DNA from 2 places in the Pseudomonas sp. LjRoot277 genome. Region 1 is predicted to be linked to the other one. Evidence: predicted binding sites of a transcription regulator. Region 1 holds the regulator's gene; the other holds the start of a gene.
The links. The regulator sigma-54, encoded in region 1, starts transcription at its own class of promoters, with help from an activator protein. The targets are predictions, from matches to a motif close to ANTGGCATNNANNTTGCTNT.

Region 1 (4,422 bases):
ATTTCGAGCAACTGCAAACCCAGGGCGACACCAAGCCTGTTCAGGGCTGGGGAGTGACTATTCAGTACCACGCCTCGCAAAACCGCGTTGTGCTGATCGACAAGGCGAAAGTCATCGACAAGGACAACAACGTCACCCAAGGCGAGAAAATCGTCTACGACACGGTCAAAAAGCTTGCGAGCGCCGGTCGCGCGACGGGCAACAAGGTCACCGAGTCGCGTCCGCGCATCGACATGGTGATCCAGCCGAAGAAGAAAACCGACGAGCAAAAGGCCCAGTAATGGCAACTCTGAAAGCTCAGCATCTGGCCAAGAGCTACAAGAGCCGCCAGGTCGTGCGCGACGTCAGCCTGTCGATCGACAGCGGTCAGATCGTCGGCCTGCTGGGTCCCAACGGCGCCGGCAAGACCACCTGCTTTTACATGATTGTCGGCCTGGTACAGGCCGATCAGGGCCGCGTACTGATTGACGACCTGGATGTCAGCCACCAGCCTATGCACGGTCGTGCGAAGGCCGGCATCGGCTATCTTCCGCAAGAAGCATCGATCTTCCGCAAACTCTCGGTAGCCGACAACATAATGGCGATCCTCGAGACCCGCAAGGAACTCGACAAGGGCGGTCGTCGCAAAGAGCTGGAAAGCCTGTTGCAGGAATTCCACATCAGCCACATCCGCGACAATCTCGGCATGAGCCTGTCCGGTGGTGAACGCCGCCGCGTGGAAATCGCCCGGGCACTGGCCACCAACCCGAAATTCATCCTGCTCGACGAACCGTTCGCCGGCGTGGACCCGATTTCGGTGGGCGATATCAAACAGATCATCTATCACCTCAAGGCCAAGGGCATTGGCGTGCTGATCACTGACCACAACGTCCGTGAAACCCTGGATATCTGCGAAACCGCCTACATCGTCAATGATGGCCAGCTGATCGCCGAAGGTGACTCTGCCACCATCCTGGCCAACGACCTGGTCAAGGAAGTGTATCTGGGCCATGAGTTCCGCCTGTAAGCACTGAGGTGTCTGGCTGGTTGCTCGGGCGCTTGTCTCGATAAAAAATCAACATTTTTTTATTGTTACAGCGCTCTAGGCAAACGCTGCAGTTTCGGGCATATAATTTGCTTATGTTTGGCGCTCCGGCGCCCTGTAGTGGATGGCGCATGTGCGCCGGCGAATAAGGTGTTAAGCCCCTGCCATGAAACCATCGCTAGTCTTGAGAATGGGCCAGCAGCTGACGATGACACCGCAGCTGCAACAGGCCATCCGCCTGCTCCAATTGTCGACCCTGGACCTGCAACAGGAAATCCAGGAGGCCCTGGAGTCCAATCCGATGCTCGAACGCCAGGAAGAAGGCGACGACTTCGATAACGCCGACCCCTTGGCCGACAAAGCCGAACAGCAACCCAACGTCGACATTCAGGAACCCTCCTACCAGGAAACCGCCCCGACGGTTGATAACCTCGAGGAAGGCGACTGGAACGAGCGCATCCCCAACGAACTGCCCGTCGATACCGCGTGGGAAGACGTCTACCAGACCAGCGCCAGCAGCCTGCCGAGCAACGATGACGACGAGTGGGACTTCACCACCCGGACATCGGCCGGCGAAAGCCTGCAAAGCCATCTGTTGTGGCAACTGAACCTGGCCCCGATGTCCGACACCGATCGCCTGATCGCCGTGACCCTGATCGACTGCATCAACAATCAGGGCTACCTGGACGAAACCCTCGAGGAGATTCTCGAAGCCTTCGACCCGGAACTGGACATCGAACTGGACGAAATCGAAGCCGTCCTGCACCGCATCCAGCAATTCGAACCGGCCGGCATCGGCGCCCGCAACCTGGGCGAATGCCTGCTGCTGCAATTGCGCCAGTTGCCCGCCAAGACGCCTTGGCTGGTCGAGGCCAAACGCCTGGTCACCGATTACATCGACCTGCTCGGCAGCCGCGATTACAGCCAGCTGATGCGTCGCATGAAGCTCAAGGAAGACGAACTGCGCCAGGTGATTGAACTGGTGCAGAGCCTCAACCCGCGCCCAGGCTCGCAAATCGAGTCCAGCGAAGCCGAATACGTCGTTCCCGACGTGATCGTACGCAAGGACAACGAGCGCTGGCTGGTGGAGCTGAACCAGGAATCCGTGCCACGACTGCGGGTCAACGCTCAATACGCCGGTTTCGTACGCCGCGCCGACACCAGCGCCGACAACACCTTCATGCGCAATCAGTTGCAAGAGGCCCGCTGGTTCATCAAGAGCCTGCAAAGCCGCAACGAAACCCTGATGAAAGTCGCCACTCAGATCGTCGAGCATCAGCGCGGCTTTCTTGAATACGGCGACGAAGCCATGAAACCGCTGGTCCTGCATGACATCGCCGAAGCGGTGGGCATGCACGAGTCGACGATTTCACGGGTGACCACGCAGAAATTCATGCATACCCCACGGGGCATATATGAACTGAAATACTTTTTCTCCAGCCACGTCAGCACCTCCGAGGGCGGTGAATGCTCGTCCACGGCGATCCGCGCGATCATCAAAAAACTGGTTGCCGCGGAAAATCAGAAAAAGCCGTTGAGTGACAGCAAGATCGCTGGTTTACTGGAGGCACAAGGCATTCAGGTGGCTCGCCGCACCGTCGCCAAGTACCGCGAATCCCTCGGGATCGCGCCTTCGAGCGAACGTAAGCGGTTGATGTAGAGCCACGCCACAGCGTTCCAGTGGCAGGCATTTCTGCCTGCCGCTTTATGCACTGGCAACGAAGGAGAAGCTGTATGCAAGTCAACATCAGTGGACACCAACTGGAAGTGACCGAACCTCTTCGCACCTACATCGGCGAAAAACTCGAACGATTAGAGAGGCATTTCGACAAGATCACCAACGTGCAGGTCACGATGACGGTCGAAAAGCTCAAGCAGAAAATCGAAGCCACGCTGCATATTCCCGGCAATGAAGTGGTCGCAAACGCGGAGCATACCGATATGTACGCGGCGATCGACGCACTGACCGACAAGCTGGATAAACAACTCAAAAAGCATAAGGAAAAGACCCAAAGCCTCCTTCAGGGCGCGACCGGTCGTTAACACTCCCAACCCATGATCCGACTTGAAAGTATCCTGACCCCCGGCCGTTCCCTCGTGAACGTGCCGGGCGGCAGTAAAAAGAAAGCCCTCGAGCAAATTGCCAACCTTATCCACAAAGAAGTGCCGGATCTGGAGATGCAAGATGTCTTCGAGGCTCTGATTGCCCGTGAAAAACTCGGTTCAACCGGTTTTGGCAACGGCATCGCCATTCCCCACTGCCGCCTGAAGGGCTGTACCTCACCCATCAGCGCCCTGATGCACCTTGATGCACCCATAGATTTCGACGCCATCGACGGCGCCCCGGTTGACCTGCTGTTCGTTCTGCTGGTCCCGGAAGCCGCTACCGATGCGCACCTGGAGTTACTGCGCCAGATCGCCAGCATGCTCGACCGCAAGGAAGTGCGCGAAAAACTGCGCAGCGCCCCGAGCAATGAAGCCTTGTATCAGGTTGTCCTGGACGAGCAAAACGGTCATTAATCATGCGCTTGATCATCGTCAGTGGCCGCTCCGGCTCAGGTAAAAGTACCGCACTCGATGTTCTCGAGGACAACGGCTACTACTGCATCGACAACCTGCCCGCCGGTCTGTTGCCGGAACTGGCCGAACGCGCGTTGATTCACACCGAGCTGGCACAACCGCTGGTTGCCGTATCCATCGATGCGCGTAACTTGCCGAGTCATTTGTCGCGGTTTCCCGAACTGCTGGAAGAAGTGCGCAGCCGGCACATCCAGTGTGATGTGCTTTATCTGGACGCCGATGAAGAAACCTTGCTCAAACGTTTCTCGGAAACCCGCCGTCGTCACCCGCTAAGCAATGCCAATCGCTCGCTGGCCGAGGCCATCAACGATGAGACCGCCCTGCTCGGGCCGATTGCCGACCTCGCCGATCTCAAAGTAAACACCACCAACCTGAACCTGTATCAGCTGCGAGATACCATCAAGCTGCGCCTGCTTAACCAGCCGGAACCCGGTACGGCGTTTCTGGTGGAGTCTTTCGGCTTCAAGCGTGGCATGCCGGTTGACGCTGATCTGGTGTTCGACGTGCGCTGCCTGCCGAACCCTTACTGGAAACCAGAGTTGCGCGATCAATCCGGGCTTGACCAACCGGTTGCCGAGTACCTGGCGGCACAGCCGGACGTCGAAGAGATGTTCCAGGACATCTCCACCTACTTGCTCAAGTGGCTACCACGCTTTGCCGCCAGCAACCGCGCTTATGTCACCATTGCCATTGGCTGCACCGGCGGCCATCACCGCTCCGTCTACCTGACCGAACGTCTGGGCCAGGCCCTGCAAAAATCCCTGAAGAACGTCCAGGTTCGCCACCGCGACCTCAGCTAAAGGATTCACACCGCGATG
Region 2 (4,422 bases), 4.0 Mb from region 1:
GCTGGTGATTCCGAGTTTGCTCGTGGGCCTGTTGGTGGCGATGTTCCAGGCCGCTACGCAGATCAACGAACAGACCCTGAGCTTCCTGCCGCGCCTGCTGGTGATGCTGGTGACGTTGATCGTCGCCGGTCCATGGCTGGTGCAGACCTTCATGGAATACATCCTGCAGTTGTACGGCAGTATTCCTCAGGTCATCGGCTAAACCATGTCGCTGCTCCAACTGACCGATACCCAGATCAGTACCTGGGTGGCGACGTTCATGCTGCCGCTGTTTCGCGTCGGCGCCTTGCTGATGGTCATGCCGGTGTTCGGCACGACCCTGGTGCCCACGCGAGTGCGCCTTTATTTCGCCCTGGCGATTACGTTGGTCATCGCTCCCGGCCTGCCGCCGATGCCGCCGGTCAATGCGCTGGACTTGAGCGGGCTGCTGCTGATTGCCGAGCAGATCCTCGTCGGTGCAGTGCTGGGGTTCTCTTTGCAGTTGTTCTTCCAGGCCTTTGTGGTCGCGGGGCAGATTGTCTCCATCCAGATGGGCATGGGCTTCGCTTCGATGGTCGACCCTACCAACGGCGTGTCGGTGGCCGTGATCGGGCAGTTCTTCACCATGCTGGTGACGCTGTTGTTCCTGTCCATGAACGGCCATCTGGTGGTGTTCGAAGTCCTCACTGAAAGCTTCACTACGCTGCCGGTCGGTAGCGGGTTGATGGTCAATCATTTCTGGGAACTGGCCGGCAAGCTCGGCTGGGTTCTCGGTGCCGCGCTGTTGCTGGTGTTGCCGGCGATTACTGCGTTGCTGGTGGTCAACATTGCCTTTGGCGTGATGACCCGGGCTGCGCCGCAGTTGAACATCTTTTCTATCGGCTTTCCGCTGACGCTGGTGCTTGGGCTATTCATCGTCTGGGTCGGGCTGGCGGACATTATCAATCAGTATCAACCGCTGGCCTCCGAGGCCTTGCAGTTGTTACGCGAACTGGCACGGGCGCGCTGAGTCATGGCTGAGAGCGAAAGCGGTCAGGACAAAACAGAAGACCCCACCGAGAAGCGCAAGAAGGACTCTCGCGAGAAGGGCGAGATCGCGCGCTCCAAAGAGCTCAACACGCTGGCGATCATGTTGGCGGGTTCCGGTGCGCTGCTGATTTTCGGCGGGGCGCTGGCGCAAGACTTGATGGAATTGATGCGGCAGAATTTCTCCCTGTCGCGTGAAGTCATTCTCGATCAGCGCTCCATGAGCACTTACCTGTTGAGTTCAGGGCTGACGGCCTTGCTGGCGATTCAGCCGATCATGATCACCCTGGTGCTGGCAGCGTTGATCGGGCCGATTTCCCTTGGTGGATGGCTATTCGCAGCGGGTTCCCTGGCACCGAAATTCAGTCGGATGAACCCTGCCGCCGGCCTCAAGCGAATGTTTTCGTTCAAGGCGGTGGCGGAGTTGCTTAAGGCGTTTGCGAAGTTTTTGATCATCCTGGCTGTGGCCCTGCAGGTGTTATCGTCAGACATCGATGACCTGATACGCATCGCCCACGAACCGTTGGAGCTGGCCGTCATTCACTGCCTGCAGGTGGTGGGCTGGAGTACGTTATGGATGTCTTGCGGGCTGATCGTTATTGCCGCGGTGGACGTACCGGTGCAGCTTTGGGAAAGCCACAAGAAACTGCTGATGACCAAGCAGGAAGTGCGTGACGAGCATAAAGATCAGGAAGGGAAGCCAGAGGTTAAACAACGGATCCGTCAGCTGCAGCGCGAAATGTCCCAGCGCCGGATGATGGCGGCGATCCCCGACGCCGATGTGGTCATCACCAACCCGACCCACTACGCCGTAGCGCTCAAGTACGATCCGGACAAGGGTGGGGCGCCGATGCTGATCGCCAAGGGCAGCGACTTCCTGGCCTTGAAGATCCGTGAAATCGCTGTGGCCAACGAAGTGCTGCTGCTTGAGTCGCCGGCACTGGCGCGTTCGATTTACTACTCCACCGAGCTTGATCAGGAAATTCCCGGCGGGCTTTACCTTGCCGTCGCCCAAGTGCTCGCTTACGTCTACCAGATCCGCCAGCACCGCGCCGGCAAGGGCAAACGCCCGGATCCGCTCAAGGACGACCTGCCGATTCCGCCGGACCTGCGACGCGATTCCTGATTGCGCCTGTAGCAGCTGCCGAGCCTGCGAGGCTGCGTTCGAGCCGGGGTCGCGCTCGACCGAAGTCCTCGCAAAAGGTTTACGACTGCTGCGTCCGAATGCGGCCCAAACCGAACGCAGCCTCGCAGGCTCGACAGCTGCTACGAGACTCAATAGAACCCTCTATTCCCTGTCTCGGCAAAAGTTGGAAGGCTTCTTGCAATAGCGGCTCTGCGCCTGCTTCAGGCGTCAAAAAGTTTGCTTCAAGGGATGGGGAATACCGGTGGATCGCTCTCAGTTACTCAACAGTGCTCGCACAAACGTTGCCGACTTAAGTCGGGGCAATCTGGGTGTGCCGTTGTTGCTGCTGGTCATGCTGGCGATGATGATGTTGCCGGTGCCGCCGTTCCTGCTGGATGTGTTCTTCACGTTCAACATCGCGTTGTCGATTGTCGTCTTGCTGGTCTGTGTTTACGCGTTGCGGCCACTGGACTTTGCGGTGTTCCCGACCATTCTGCTGGTGGCGACGTTGCTGCGACTGGCGCTGAACGTGGCCTCCACGCGGGTGGTGATGCTCCACGGCCAGGACGGTCATGCCGCCGCCGGCAAGGTGATCCAGGCCTTCGGCGAGGTGGTGATCGGCGGTAACTACGTGGTCGGTATCGTCGTCTTCGCGATTTTGATGATCATCAACTTTGTCGTGGTGACCAAGGGTGCCGGGCGGATTTCCGAGGTGAGTGCGCGTTTCACCCTCGATGCGATGCCCGGTAAACAAATGGCCATCGACGCCGACTTGAACGCCGGCCTGATCGATCAGAACCAGGCCAAACTGCGCCGGATGGAAGTGGCCCAGGAAGCCGAGTTCTACGGTTCCATGGACGGTGCCAGCAAGTTCGTTCGCGGTGACGCCATTGCCGGCCTGCTGATTCTGTTCATCAACCTGATCGGCGGCATGGCAGTCGGTATCTTCCAGCACGGCATGACCTTCGGCGATGCCGGTCGGGTGTACGCCTTGTTGACCATCGGTGACGGTTTGGTGGCGCAATTGCCATCACTGCTTTTATCTACAGCTGCAGCGATCATGGTGACCCGTGCTTCCGGTTCGGAAGACATGGGCAAGCAGATCAATCGCCAGATGTTCGCCTCGCCCAAAGCGTTGGCCGTGGCGGCAGGTTTGATGGCAGTGATGGGCCTCGTGCCGGGCATGCCGCATTTCTCCTTTCTCAGCATGGCGGCCCTGGCGGCCGGCGGTGCGTACCTGTTCTGGAAGAAGCAGAACGTGGTCAAGGTTCAGGCCTTGCAAGAGGTCAAGCGTCAACAGGAACTGCTGCCATCACCGGCTCGCGCTCAGGAAACCAAAGAGCTTGGCTGGGACGACGTCACTCCGATCGACATGATCGGCCTGGAAGTCGGCTACCGGTTGATTCCGCTGGTGGACCGCAATCAGGGTGGTCAGTTGCTGGCGCGGATCAAGGGCGTGCGCAAGAAGCTGTCCCAGGACCTGGGCTTCCTGATGCCGACCGTGCATATCCGTGACAACCTCGACCTGGCGCCGAGTGCCTATCGCCTGACCCTGATGGGGGTGATCCTGGCTGAAGCGGAAATTTACCCGGACCGCGAACTGGCGATCAACCCGGGGCAGGTCTACGGTACGCTCAATGGCATTACCGCCAAAGATCCGGCTTTCGGTCTGGAGGCAGTCTGGATCGAAATCAGCCAGCGTGCCCAGGCACAATCCCTCGGTTATACCGTGGTCGATGCCAGTACAGTGGTGGCAACCCACTTGAACCAGATTTTGTACAAGCACTCGAGCGAGTTGATCGGTCACGAAGAAGTGCAACAACTCATGCAATTGTTGGCCAAAAGCTCGCCAAAACTGGCCGAAGAACTGGTGCCGGGTGTGGTGTCTCTGTCGCAGCTGCTCAAAGTATTGCAGGCATTGCTGGCCGAACAGGTGCCAGTACGGGACATTCGCAGCATTGCCGAAGCCATCGCGAACAATGCCAGCAAGAGTCAAGATACTGCCGCGCTGGTGGCCGCGGTGCGCGTCGGCGTATCCCGCGCAATCGTCCAAAGCATTGTAGGGACTGACTCCGAGCTACCAGTGATCACGCTGGAGCCAAGGTTGGAACAAATATTGCTCAATAGTCTTCAGAAGGCAGGACAAGGCTCGGAAGAGGGTGTTCTGCTGGAGCCAAGCATGGCTGAGAAACTGCAGCGCTCGTTGATCGATGCGGCGCAGCGTCAGGAAATGCAAGGTCAGCCGGTGATTCTGCTGGTAGCCGGTCCGGTTCGCGCGATGCTGTCGCGAT

Region 2: flhA (flagellar biosynthesis protein FlhA) is a predicted target of sigma-54. The motif match lies at 2,356-2,375, and genes of this name have one in related genera.

Annotation. Positions count from the first base shown of each region.
Region 1 is NZ_CAXURI020000001.1:5,860,226-5,864,647, forward strand. Features, by position in the region: gene lptA (lipopolysaccharide transport periplasmic protein LptA) at 1-281, shown strand, start outside; gene lptB (LPS export ABC transporter ATP-binding protein) at 281-1,006, shown strand; gene ACSQ87_RS27340 (RNA polymerase factor sigma-54) at 1,191-2,684, shown strand; gene hpf (ribosome hibernation-promoting factor, HPF/YfiA family) at 2,759-3,067, shown strand; gene ptsN (PTS IIA-like nitrogen regulatory protein PtsN) at 3,080-3,544, shown strand; gene rapZ (RNase adapter RapZ) at 3,547-4,404, shown strand; gene ACSQ87_RS27360 (HPr family phosphocarrier protein) at 4,420-4,422, shown strand, end outside.
Region 2 is NZ_CAXURI020000001.1:1,863,581-1,868,002, forward strand. Features, by position in the region: gene fliQ (flagellar biosynthesis protein FliQ) at 1-202, shown strand, start outside; gene fliR (flagellar biosynthetic protein FliR) at 206-988, shown strand; gene flhB (flagellar biosynthesis protein FlhB) at 992-2,131, shown strand; gene flhA (flagellar biosynthesis protein FlhA) at 2,394-4,422, shown strand, end outside.